2 regions of the Pseudocitrobacter sp. CD920760 genome follow, and region 2 is predicted to be linked to the other one. Evidence: predicted binding sites of a transcription regulator. Region 2 holds the regulator's gene; the other holds the start of a gene.
The links. The regulator PurR, encoded in region 2, represses purine synthesis genes. The targets are predictions, from matches to a motif close to CANGCAAACGTTTGCNTG.
Positions count from the first base shown of each region.

Region 1: a site for PurR is predicted at 3,748-3,765, ahead of gcvT (glycine cleavage system aminomethyltransferase GcvT). Genes of this name have one in related genera too.

Region 1 covers NZ_CM173490.1:4,314,251-4,320,372, forward strand. Annotated here, with positions in the region: gene gcvP (aminomethyl-transferring glycine dehydrogenase) at 1-2,036, opposite strand, end outside; gene gcvH (glycine cleavage system protein GcvH) at 2,162-2,551, opposite strand; gene gcvT (glycine cleavage system aminomethyltransferase GcvT) at 2,578-3,672, opposite strand; gene ubiI (FAD-dependent 2-octaprenylphenol hydroxylase) at 4,081-5,283, opposite strand; gene ubiH (2-octaprenyl-6-methoxyphenyl hydroxylase) at 5,293-6,122, opposite strand, start outside.
Region 2 covers NZ_CM173490.1:2,900,745-2,906,866, reverse strand. Annotated here, with positions in the region: gene cfa (cyclopropane fatty acyl phospholipid synthase) at 1-454, opposite strand, end outside; gene punC (purine nucleoside transporter PunC) at 752-1,936, opposite strand; gene punR (DNA-binding transcriptional activator PunR) at 2,045-2,977, shown strand; gene purR (HTH-type transcriptional repressor PurR) at 2,974-3,999, opposite strand; gene cydH (cytochrome bd-I oxidase subunit CydH) at 4,294-4,383, shown strand; gene AC1MKH_RS13565 (MFS transporter) at 4,545-5,711, shown strand; gene sodB (superoxide dismutase [Fe]) at 5,750-6,122, opposite strand, start outside.

The sequences.
Region 1 (6,122 bases), 1.4 Mb from region 2:
TAAACCTGGCCGCCGAACTGATGCACGATTTCACACACTTCGCGGATCGTCTCTTCATACACGCCATGCGTGGACGGGTAGGTCACCATGATGCAGGAGAGGCTCTCGCCGTGCTGCTCGGCTTTCGCGCGCAGATCGGCCAGGTCGATGTTGCCCTGTTTATCACAGGCAACCACGACAACCTGCATTCCCGCCATCTGTGCGGAAGCCGGGTTAGTACCGTGCGCGGATGCCGGGATCAGACACACATCGCGATGCCCTTCATTGCGGCTTTCATGATAGTGGCGAATAGCCAGCAGGCCCGCGTATTCGCCCTGCGCGCCGGAGTTCGGCTGCATGCAAACCGCATCGTAACCGGTCAGTTTCACCAGCCAGTCCGAAAGCTGGCCGATCATCTGATGATACCCTTCCGCCTGCTCTGCCGGGCAGAACGGGTGCAGTTCGGCAAATTCAGGCCAGGTGATCGGGATCATTTCCGCTGCCGCGTTCAGTTTCATGGTGCAGGAACCCAGCGGGATCATCGCCTGATTCAGCGCCAGATCTTTACGCTCCAGCGAGTGCATATAGCGCATCATCTCGGTTTCGCTGTGGTAGCGGTTAAACACCGGATGGGTCAGGATCGCGTCATCGCGCAGCATCGCCGCCGGGATCGAACGGCTATCCAGCGCCACGTCTTTATCCAGCGTGTCGATATTCAGCCCGTGATTATCACCGAGGATCACGCTAAACAGCTTCAGCACATCATCACGAGTGGTGGTTTCATCAAGCGTAATGCCCACCGCGTTGTGGATGTCGCTGCGCAGGTTGATTTCTGCCGCTTCGGCACGCGCCAGCACGCTGGCTTTGTCCGCCACCTCTACACACAGGGTGTCGAAGAAGTGTGTAAAGCGCAGTTTCTGCCCTTTCTGCTGCAGACCGGTCGCCAGGATATCGGTCAGGCGATGAATACGATTAGCGATACGTTTCAGACCAACCGGGCCGTGGAAGACGGCATACAGGCTGGCAATGTTCGCCAGCAGAACCTGAGAAGTACAAATGTTGGAGTTCGCTTTCTCGCGGCGGATATGCTGCTCGCGGGTCTGCATCGCCATGCGCAGCGCGGTATTGCCCGCCGCATCTTTCGATACGCCGATAATACGGCCCGGCATGGAGCGTTTAAATTCGTCTTTCGCGGCAAAGAACGCCGCGTGCGGGCCACCGTAGCCCATCGGTACGCCGAAGCGTTGAGCTGAGCCGAAAACAATGTCTGCGCCCTGCTTACCCGGTGCGGTTAACAGCACCAGCGCCATAAAATCAGCGGCAACGCTTACTACGACTTTGCGGGATTTCAGTTCAGCCATCAGCGACGTGTAATCGTGAACTTCGCCGGTGGTGCCCACTTGCTGCAACAGCACACCGAAGACATCCTGGTGATCCAGCGCTTTACTGGCATCATCAACAATCACGTCAAAACCGAACGTTTCTGCGCGTGTACGTACCACATCCAGCGTCTGCGGATGGACATCGGCAGCCACGAAGAAACGGTTGGCATTTTTCAGTTTGCTGACGCGTTTTGCCATCGCCATCGCTTCGGCGGCGGCAGTCGCTTCATCCAACAGAGAGGCGGAGGCGATATCCAGGCCGGTCAGATCCAGCGTGACCTGCTGGAAGTTCAGCAGCGACTCAAGGCGGCCCTGCGAAACTTCCGGCTGATAAGGGGTGTACGCGGTGTACCAGCCAGGGTTTTCCAGCATGTTGCGCTGGATAACCGGCGGCAGCTGAACGCCGGTATAGCCCATGCCAATGTAAGACTTAAAGCGCTTGTTGCGTCCGGCAATCGCTTTCAGCTCCGCCAGTGCGGCGAATTCTGTCGTCGCGTCGCCCACCTGCGGCGGGGTGGCAAGCTGGATATCTTTCGGCACGATTTGGGAAATCAGTGCAGTTAATGAATCCGCGCCAACCGTTTTCAGCATCTCCTGCTGTTGCTGAGCGTCCGGCCCGATGTGACGTTCGATAAAAGCATCACGGTTTTCAAGCTGGCTTAAAGTCTGTGTCATGAGCGATGGTTCCTGAAACGTGCGGTGATTTTAGAATGCCCTCTCCCCTGGAGAGAGGGATAGGGTAAGGGACACATTGGCACCCTCACCCCGGCCCTCTCCCTGAGGGAGAGGGAGAAAAACGGTTACTCGTCTTCTAACAGTGCTGCGTAGGCCGTCGCATCCAGCAGCGCGGCAACTTCCGCTTCGTCGCTGGCTTTGATTTTGAAGATCCAGCCGCCCGCATACGGTTCGCTGTTGACCAGCTCCGGCGAGTCGCTCAGTTCATCATTAACCGCGACGATTTCACCGCTGATTGGCGCGTAGATGTCGGACGCCGCTTTTACGGATTCCGCCACTGCGCAGTCATCGCCCGCGGCAACGGTCGCGCCGACGTCAGGCAGGTCAACAAACACCATATCGCCCAGTAATTCCTGTGCGTGTTCGGTGATGCCCACGGTGTAAGAGCCATCGGCTTCTTTACGCAGCCATTCGTGTTCTTTGCTGTATTTCAGTTCTGCAGGTACGTTGCTCATCAAAAAATCTCCAGAAAAGGGGGGAATTACGCGACGGCTTTGCCGTTGCGCACAAAAACAGGTTTGGTGACTTTTACCGGCATTTCACGGTTACGAATCTGCACGATGGCCGTCTCGCCAATGCCTTCTGGCACGCGTGCCAGCGCAATACTGTGACCAAGCGTCGGGGAGAATGTCCCGCTGGTGATCACGCCTTCCAGCGCGTTGCCGTGAGCGTCGGTGAAACGCACCGGCAGTTCGCCGCGCAGCACGCCTTTTTCGGTCATCACCAGGCCAACCAGTTGCTCGGTGCCTTTTTCACGCTGCATCTCCAGCGCTTCACGACCGATAAAGTCGCGGTCGGCGGGTTCCCAGGCAATGGTCCAGCCCATGTTGGCCGCCAGCGGAGAGATACCTTCATCCATCTCCTGGCCGTATAAATTCATCCCGGCTTCCAGACGCAGCGTATCGCGTGCGCCCAGACCACACGGTTTTACACCCGCTTCAACCAGCGCGCGCCAAAAATCGGCAGCTTTCTCGCGCGGCATCGCAATTTCGTATCCTGCTTCACCGGTATAGCCGGTGGTGGCCACAAACAGATCGCCCGTCTGTACGCCAAAGAACGGCTTCATGCCCTCAACGGCTTTACGCTGTTCATCGCTAAACAGGGTTTCGGCTTTTGCTTTGGCATTTGGCCCCTGTACCGCAATCAGCGACAGGTCATCACGAACGGTGATTTCAATGGCGAAAGGTTCAGCGTGTTGGGTGATCCAGGAGAGGTCTTTTTCGCGGGTGGCGGAGTTTACGACGAGGCGGAAATAATCTTCGGTGAGGTAGTAGACAATAAGGTCGTCAATCACGCCGCCCGAGGCATTTAGCATGCCGCTATAAAGCGCTTTGCCGGGTTTCGTCAGTTTGGCAACGTCGTTTGCCAGCAGATAGCGCAGAAACTCGCGGGTGCGGCTGCCGTGCAGGTCGACGATGGTCATGTGCGACACATCAAACATCCCGGCGTCGGTGCGCACCGCATGGTGCTCATCAATTTGCGAGCCGTAATGCAGCGGCATCATCCAGCCGTGGAAATCCACCATTCGCGCGCCGCACTGCACGTGTTGATCATACAAAGGCGTTTGTTGTGCCATCTTGTCCTCGTTGAGTAAGCAAAGCCAACCACTTTCCATTACAAAAACCCGGCGTCGACACCGCGAACAGGCCCCGACGCAAACGTTCTCTTTTGCCTGAACTTACCACCGAAATCGGCAGTAAACCATAAGCAAAGACGGGTCATCAGATTAGCTTATGGTCAAAATCAGCCAAAAAGCTTACAGAGTTATTCGCTATAAAAATGCGAATAGCACCACATATAATTAACATTCATGCGCAAGCATTTAGCATAAAACCATATTTAGTGCGGAAAACGAGGCGTGTTTTTCGTTATCTCAAAAACGCTGAATTAGAAAAACTAATGCGAAAAAAGGCGTGAAATTAGAATATTTCAAACGAGAGGAAGGATCTCCCGGCAGAGCGCCGGGAGAAGAAGTGTGACGCAGTTAACGAAGCCACTCCGGGAGGTCATTCAGCCCCATGGCCTGACGAATCAATTGCGGTTTAACCCCAGGCAAGGTATCCGCCAGTTTCAGGCCAATATCGCGCAGCAGTTTTTTCGCCGGGTTCTCGCCCGCGAAGAGTTCGCGGAACCCCTGCATGCCGGCAAGCATCATCGCGGCGCTGTGTTTACGGCTGCGCTCATAGCGGCGCAGATAGAAATGCTGACCGATATCTTTACCCTGCGCGTGCAGACGACGAACTTCATCAATCAGTTCCGCCGCATCCATAAAGCCCAGGTTAACGCCCTGCCCCGCCAGCGGATGAATGGTATGCGCCGCATCGCCAACTAACGCCAGACGGTGCGCGGCGAACTGACGCGCGTAACGCCCGGTCAGCGGATAAACCTGACGCTCGCTTTCAAGCGTACACAAACCGAGGCGATTGTCGAAAGCGATATTGAGCGCTTTGGTAAAAGTAGGCTCATCGGCCTTCTGCATCCGTTCAGCTTCCTGCGGCGACAGCGACCAGACTATCGAGCAAAGATGTGGGTCGGAAAGCGGCAGGAAGGCCAGAATACCTTCGCCATGGAATGCCTGACGGGCGATGGCATCATGCGGTTCCTCGGTGCGAATGGTTGCCACCAGCGCGTGATGTTTATAATCCCAGAAGGTTAACGGGATATCCGCTTTATTACGCAGCCAGGAGTTTGCGCCATCGGCACCCACCACCAGACGCGCCGTCAGCATCGCGCCATCTTTCAGCGTCAGAAATGCGTCGTTCTCCCCCCAGGCAACCTGCTGAAGTTCAGCGGGAGCCATTAAGGTAATATCCTGACAACGCTGCGCTTTTTCCCACAGCGCGTTGTGGATCACCGCGTTCTCAACGATATGGCCGAGATGACCGTAGCCCAGGCTTTTATCATCAAAGGCGATGCGCCCGAAGCTGTCTTTATCCCACACTTCCATGCCGTGATAGCGGCTGGCGCGGTGGGCAAGAATTGCGGACCATACATCCAGCTTGTTGAGTAATTTTTCGCTACCCGCATTGATAGCCGACACACGCAACGCCGGAGGCGCATCCGCAGCCAGCGGCTGGGGCAATGCCTGTTCCAGCACCGCGACGCGCAGCCCGCTGCCCTGTAAACCACAGGCAACCGCCAGGCCCACCATTCCACCGCCAACGATAGCGACATCTACACTCTGCACATTGACTCCTTAACGGGCTACCCAGCCCAGCGTACGCTGCGCCAGCACATCGCGTGCCGGGGTAAATAATTCCATCGCCATTAAACCGACATTGCGCCCAACAACCAGCGGGGCCCAACGATTGGCAAACAGATGCACTAAACCATCGGTCACACCGATAGTGGCGGCTTTATCGTCCGCGCGCTGACGTTGATAACGACACAGCAGCCCATAGCTGCCGATATCCTGACCCGCGTCATGCGCCTGCGCCAGCAGTTCCGCCAGCGACATGACGTCGCGCAGGCCAAGGTTAAATCCCTGCCCGGCAATCGGATGCAGCGTCTGCGCCGCATTACCGACCAGCGCCAGACGGTGTGATACCGCCCGAGTGGCCGTGGTGAGAGACAACGGATACGCATTACGTGCGCCAGCCTGTGTAATGCGTCCTAAGCGCCAGCCAAACGCCTGCTGAAGTTCATTGCAGAAACGTTCGTCCGACCAGCCCATCACCTCATCACGATTTTCCAGCGCATGGCACCATACCAGCGAGCAGCGACCTTGTGACATCGGCAGCATCGCCAGCGGGCCATTCGCGGTGAAGCGTTCAAATGCGCGCCCCTGATGCGGCACAGCGGTAGTGACGTTGGCGATAACGGCAAGCTGTTGATACGGCTCTTGTTGCCAGCTAATGCCGCACTGTTCACCCAGCGCTGAGCGGGAACCGTCGGCTGCCACCAACATCTGCCCGTTGATCGTTTCGCCACTTTCAAGCGTGACGCTCACGGCATCCTGAGTGCGATTGACGCGGGAAACGCGCGCCGGGCAATGCAGCGTCACGCCAGGCGCTTTACGCAGCAGCG
Region 2 (6,122 bases):
GGGCCTCTTCCAGAGTCTGGGCATCTTTCCAGTAGCCACAGGAGTACTGCATAAAGGGATCCAGCATGCGGCTGAAGAGATCGTTGCCAAGATCGTAATGCTCTTTACCCACCATCCAGGCGCGTTTTTTACTTTGCAGATTAAACAGACGGGCCGCCGCGATGCGCAGCGTATCTTTCAGGTGGCGGGGCAGTTGATTTTCCAGTCCAGCACGCAGGACTTTCTGGAAGAAAATATCCAGACGCTCGCATTCCCACCAACCGTCCATATAGCTTTCGCCTAGCCCCAGAGAACCTTCCTGCAATACGCGCTTAAAAAACTGGGGATTTTTGACCTGCAAGTCTGCGGGGGCGTTACCGTTAATTTCAATGCCTGCCCGGCTTAACAGTTCGTTGGTGATGCGGTACCAGTCATCATTCGGTACGCTAACTTCTTCTATACACGATGAGCTCATAGCTTCTCCATCCCGACCCGGTGATCAGAACCTTAAAACAGCGTAGACGCTTTTTAGAGTTTGTGAGAAATCTCACGGAACTTCCGTGAGCCTGCTATCCGACGTAGCACAGAGGAAGGGAGATTACCCTTGCCGAAAAGACCATCCCTGGGGAACCGGGAGGCGTCCTGCTCCCGTTAACAAGTAATAACTATCGTAATTATGTGACACCGATTCAGTATAGGACGCAAAATCTACTGATTCAATCAAAAATCTTAGCAAACTAACTACGAGTTAATAACATTGATATTCATGATGTTAGGCACGAGACGTTTCTTCAGCTGAATTTTCCTCTGCGCCAGCCTGCATCTTATAGCCAATCCCGGCGAGAACGACGGTGGCGACCATTACGCTGGTGGTGGCCAGCAGCGGGGCGGCAATCAATGAAGAAACCACCAGGCTTGCGAGGAAGCAAAGACCTAATTGCAGCGTATTCTGTAATGCTGCCGCGCGGCCTGTTGCCTGAGGGAATGGACGCAGCGCGCGCGCCACGACGATCGGGTAAATCGCGCCGTTAGCCATTGCCATCACGCAGAATGGAATCAGCAGCGCGATGAGCGACACATGTGCGGTGAGGCCGACGCCCCAGGTGGCAAGTACGCTTACCGCAAACACCATTAGCAACCACGGTAACAGTTTCCCGCCATCCCATTTTTGCAACGCGGCTCGGCAGCCATAACCGCCGACCAGGAACGCGATAGTCTGTGGGACGTAGCTCAGGCCAATCACCGTTGGGCTGTAGCCCATGGCATTGAGAATAAATGGCGAACCGGTCAGCCAGGCAAAGAAGCTGGCGGAGCAGGCGGCGTAGATAAGTACGTTGCCGCGATAGTCCTGACTGCGCAGGAGTTTCATAAAGGTCAGTTTGTTTTCACTGACCGCGTTCTTTTTATGTGCGGGTTTCAGGCGCAGGGCCGGAATCATCAACATAACGGTGATGATAAACAGGGTGGCAAAGATGGCCTGCCATTCAAAATGATGCAGGATCCAGCTTCCCAGTAACGGTGCCAGCGCCGGAGAAAGCCCGACCAGCGGCATGATGGTGGCAAAAATACGGTTAGTCCGCTGTGCCGGAAAATAATCCGTCACCATAGCCTGCCAGGTCACTGCCGCAGCGCAGACTCCAACGGCTTGTACAAAACGCAGAATCAGCAGGGTGGTGGCATCACGAACCCACAGCATACCCAGACAGCCAAAGGCGAAGATGGTCAGACCAATCAGCAGAACAGGCTTGCGGCCATAACGATCTGAAAGCGGCCCCCAAAGCAGCTGCGCGAGAGCAAACCCGGCAAGGAACAGACTCAGGCTGGCGCTGACAGCCGCTGCCGGCGTTTGGAGATCGTTTTGAATCACGGCGAAGGCCGGAAGATACATATCGGTGGCCAAAAAGCCTAATACGCTCAGGCCGGCGAGCCAGACTAAAAATCCTTTCCCAGGTTGCATAAAAACGCCTTTTCTTGTTTTGGAAGAGGCTGAGAGTGTAGAGAGTGAAATTTGCCTTGTGAAACGCTAATATTTGCGTGTTGGTTTCAAAAAATTTGTGAGCAGAAAATGTGGTCTGAATATTCACTGGAAGTCGTGGATGCCGTTGCGCGGAATGGCAGCTTTAGTGGCGCGGCAAATGAGCTGCACCGTGTACCTTCTGCAATCAGTTATACGGTACGTCAACTGGAGGAGTGGCTGGCGGTTCCGCTGTTTGAACGTCGCCACCGGGATGTAGAATTAACCCCCGCCGGGGCATGGTTTTTGAAAGAGGGGCGTTCTGTTATCAAAAAAATGCAGATCACCCGTCAGCAGTGTCAGCAAATTGCTAATGGCTGGAGAGGGCAGTTGGCCATCGCGGTGGACAATATCGTAAAACCAGAGCGCACCCGACAGATGATTGTCGATTTTTATCGCCACTTCAGTGACGTAGAGCTGTTGGTGTATCAGGAGGTATTTAACGGGGTGTGGGATGCACTGGCGGATGGGCGCGTTGAGTTAGCGATTGGCGCGACGCGCGCGATTCCCGTGGGGGGGCGCTATGCGTTTCGCGATATGGGCATGCTGAGCTGGCAGTGTGTGGTAGCCCGTACGCATCCGCTGGCGCAGATGGCGGGGCCGCTCAGTGATGACGTGTTGCGCAACTGGCCGTCGCTGGTGCGCGAAGATACGTCACGTTCGTTACCTAAACGTACTACCTGGTTACTGGACAACCAGAAGCGGGTCGTGGTGCCTGACTGGGAATCGTCAGAAACCTGCTTATCCGCAGGATTATGCGTTGGCATGGTACCAGAGCATTTTGCGCGACCGAAGATAGATAAAGGTGAATGGGTTGCTCTGGAACTGGAAAACCCGTTTCCCGATGCGGCCTGTTGTCTGACCTGGCAGCAAAACGACAGTTCACCGGCGCTAAGCTGGTTACTCGAGTATTTAGGGGACAGTGAAACGCTGAACAACGAATGGTTGCGAACGCCCGATTCGAGCGTCCGCAAAGAGGCTTAACGGCGGTAATCGCGGAACGGGCCGTCGGCCACGGAACGGCGTTCAATCAGGCGCGGGTGCACTTCAATGGACTGCGACTCTTCGCGTTTACTGACAATTCGGTCCATCAGCATATTGAAGGCGGTTTCCCCGAGGGAATCCTTCGGCTGGTGGATGGTGGTCAGCGCCGGGGTAAAGAAACGCGAGTTGCGCACGTTGTCGTAACCAATCAGCGAGATATCCTGCGGCACGCGCAGCCCCATTTCGTCTGCGGCGCACAACGCGCCCATCGCCATGACATCGCCACCACAGAAGATAGCGGTAGGGCGCGGATTCTGGGACAGTATTTGCTGCATCGCGCGATAGCCGGATTCCGGTTCGAAATCGCCCTGCACAATCCAGTTTTCCGGCACCTTGATCATCATCTCTTCCATGGCTTTCATAAAGCCAGCCAGACGACCTGCGCCGGTATTGCGCTCCAGCGGGCCTGGGATCACGCCAATTTCGCGATGCCCACGTTCCACCAGATAACGACCAGCCATATAGCCGCCTTCGAAGGCGTTATCGATAACTGAGTCGGTAAAGTCAGCTTTCGCTTCGCCCCAGTCCATAACCACCATCGGAATATGACGGTACTCTTCCAGCATCTGCAGCAGCGAATCCGGATATTCGGAACACATCACCAGCAGGCCGTCCACGCGCTTCTGCGCCATCATGGAGAGATACGCGCGCTGTTTTTCAAGGTTGTTCCACGCATTCCCGAGGATCAGGGTATAGCCTTTCTGGAAGCAGTTCTTCTCAACGGCTTCAATAATTTCTGCAAAGTAGGCAGCTTCACTGCTGGTCGCCAACAAACCAATGGACTTGGTGTGATTGACCTTCAGGCTACGGGCCACGGCGCTGGGAGAGTAGTGCAATTCTTTGATTGCCGCCCACACCGCTTCACGCGTCTCTTCGGCGACAAAACGCGTCTTGTTAATCACATGTGATACAGTTGTAGTGGAAACGTTTGCGCGCTTCGCTACATCTTTAATAGTTGCCATTCCATCTCACTCCAGACCCGGGCCTGCCCCTGATCGATTCAATACGAAAACGTTTGCCTTCACTCACCCTGGCGCAATGTTATAAATTGCGGTTCGCCGGGAAAACGACACAGGACGACAGGAGGGGGTCAATGGCCGATACACTTTTTAATAAGCGTCGAATTTTGTCTTATCTTTGCCAAAAGTGGAAGCGCAAAATCGGTTATTGCGTGAAATCCGGGAAGATTTTTGCGAATAAGTGTGCAAAAATGACATAGCTCACTTTTGGTGTGGGGATAATAAGGAGAAAAATTGATGAGTACCGAACTGAAGATGTCAATTACCACCACGGTTATTACGCTGGCGCTGATCGTGGCTGCCGCGCTGACCGCCGTCCTGCATTAACCCATCCTAAAGGGAGAGGCTGCTCTCCCTCTCTGAGATTGTTATCAATTCAGCAAAAATATTTTGCTAATTTGTTCACTTCTGTTTTTTTGTGATTGATGTCATGCTTTTGCTATCTGTTGTCACGCCGCCCTGCGTTTGCGGCAAACCGGAGTCAAAGCATGAAAGTGAATTATCCCTTACTGGCGTTAGCCGTAGGCGCATTCGGGATAGGTACCACCGAATTTTCGCCGATGGGGCTATTACCCGTTATTGCCAAAGGGGTTGATGTCTCGATTCCTGCCGCAGGTATGTTGATCAGCGCCTACGCCGTAGGTGTCATGGTTGGCGCGCCGCTGATGACGCTGCTACTCTCACATCGCGCACGCCGCAACGCCTTAATTTTCCTGATGGCGATTTTTACCCTGGGTAACGTCCTTTCTGCTATCGCCCCGGATTACACCACGCTGATGCTGTCACGCATTATAACCAGCCTCAACCACGGCGCGTTCTTTGGTCTGGGGTCGGTGGTTGCCGCAAGCGTGGTGCCAAAACATAAACAAGCCAGCGCGGTAGCGACCATGTTTATGGGGTTGACCATCGCCAATATCGGTGGCGTTCCGGCGGCCACGTGGCTTGGGGAGACCATCGGCTGGCGCATGTCGTTCCTGGCGACGGCAGGGCTGGGCGTAATTGCAATAATCGGCCTGTGGTTGTCGCTGCCGAAGGGCGGGGCGGGTGAGAAACCAGACGTGAAACGTGAACTGTCGGTGCTGGTACGCCCACAGGTATTGTCTGCGTTGCTCACGACCGTACTGGGCGCTGGGGCGATGTTCACGCTCTATACCTACATTTCTCCGGTTCTGCACACCATCACGAATGCGACGCCTGCCTTTATCACATTAATGCTGGTACTGATTGGCGTGGGCTTCTCAATCGGTAACTATCTTGGCGGTAAATTTGCTGACCGTTCAGTGAGCGGTACGCTGAAAGGTTTTCTGCTGCTGTTGATGCTGATTATGCTGGCGATCCCGTTCCTGGCGCGTACGGAAATCGGCGCGGCGTTCAGTATGGTGGTGTGGGGCGCGGCGACCTTTGCGGTGGTGCCACCATTGCAGATGCGCGTAATGCGTGTTGCGCACGAAGCGCCGGGGCTCTCTTCTTCGGTAAACATTGGCGCGTTTAATCTCGGCAATGCGCTGGGTGCCGTAGCTGGTGGCGCGGTGATCTCCGGTGGACTGGGTTACAGCTTTGTGCCGGTAATGGGGGCGATTGTGGCAGGGTTTGCGCTGCTGCTGGTCTTCTTCAGCAGCCGTTCACAGGGTGAAGAGGCCGTGGTCAGCCAGTAACAAAAACGCAGAAGGGGATACCCTTCTGCGTCATTTCTTTATGCCGCCAGATTCTCAGCAACAAACTTCCAGTTTACCAGCGCCCAGAAGTGCTCCAGATAGCTCACGCGCGCATTGCGGTAATCAATATAGTAAGCGTGCTCCCACACATCTACCGTCAGCAGCGGTTTGGCATCCGTGGTCAACGGCGTACCCGCGTTAGAGGTAGAGACAATCGCCAGGCTGCCGTCGGCTTTTTTCACAAGCCAGGTCCAGCCAGAACCGAAGTTCTTCGCGGCTGCATCGCTGAACTGCGCTTTAAACTCAGCAAAGCTACCGAAAGCACGGTTGATGGCTTCTGCCACTTCACCGGTCGGTTCGCCACCGGCGTTCGGTGCCAGGCAGTGCCAGTAGAAGGTGTGGTTCCAGACC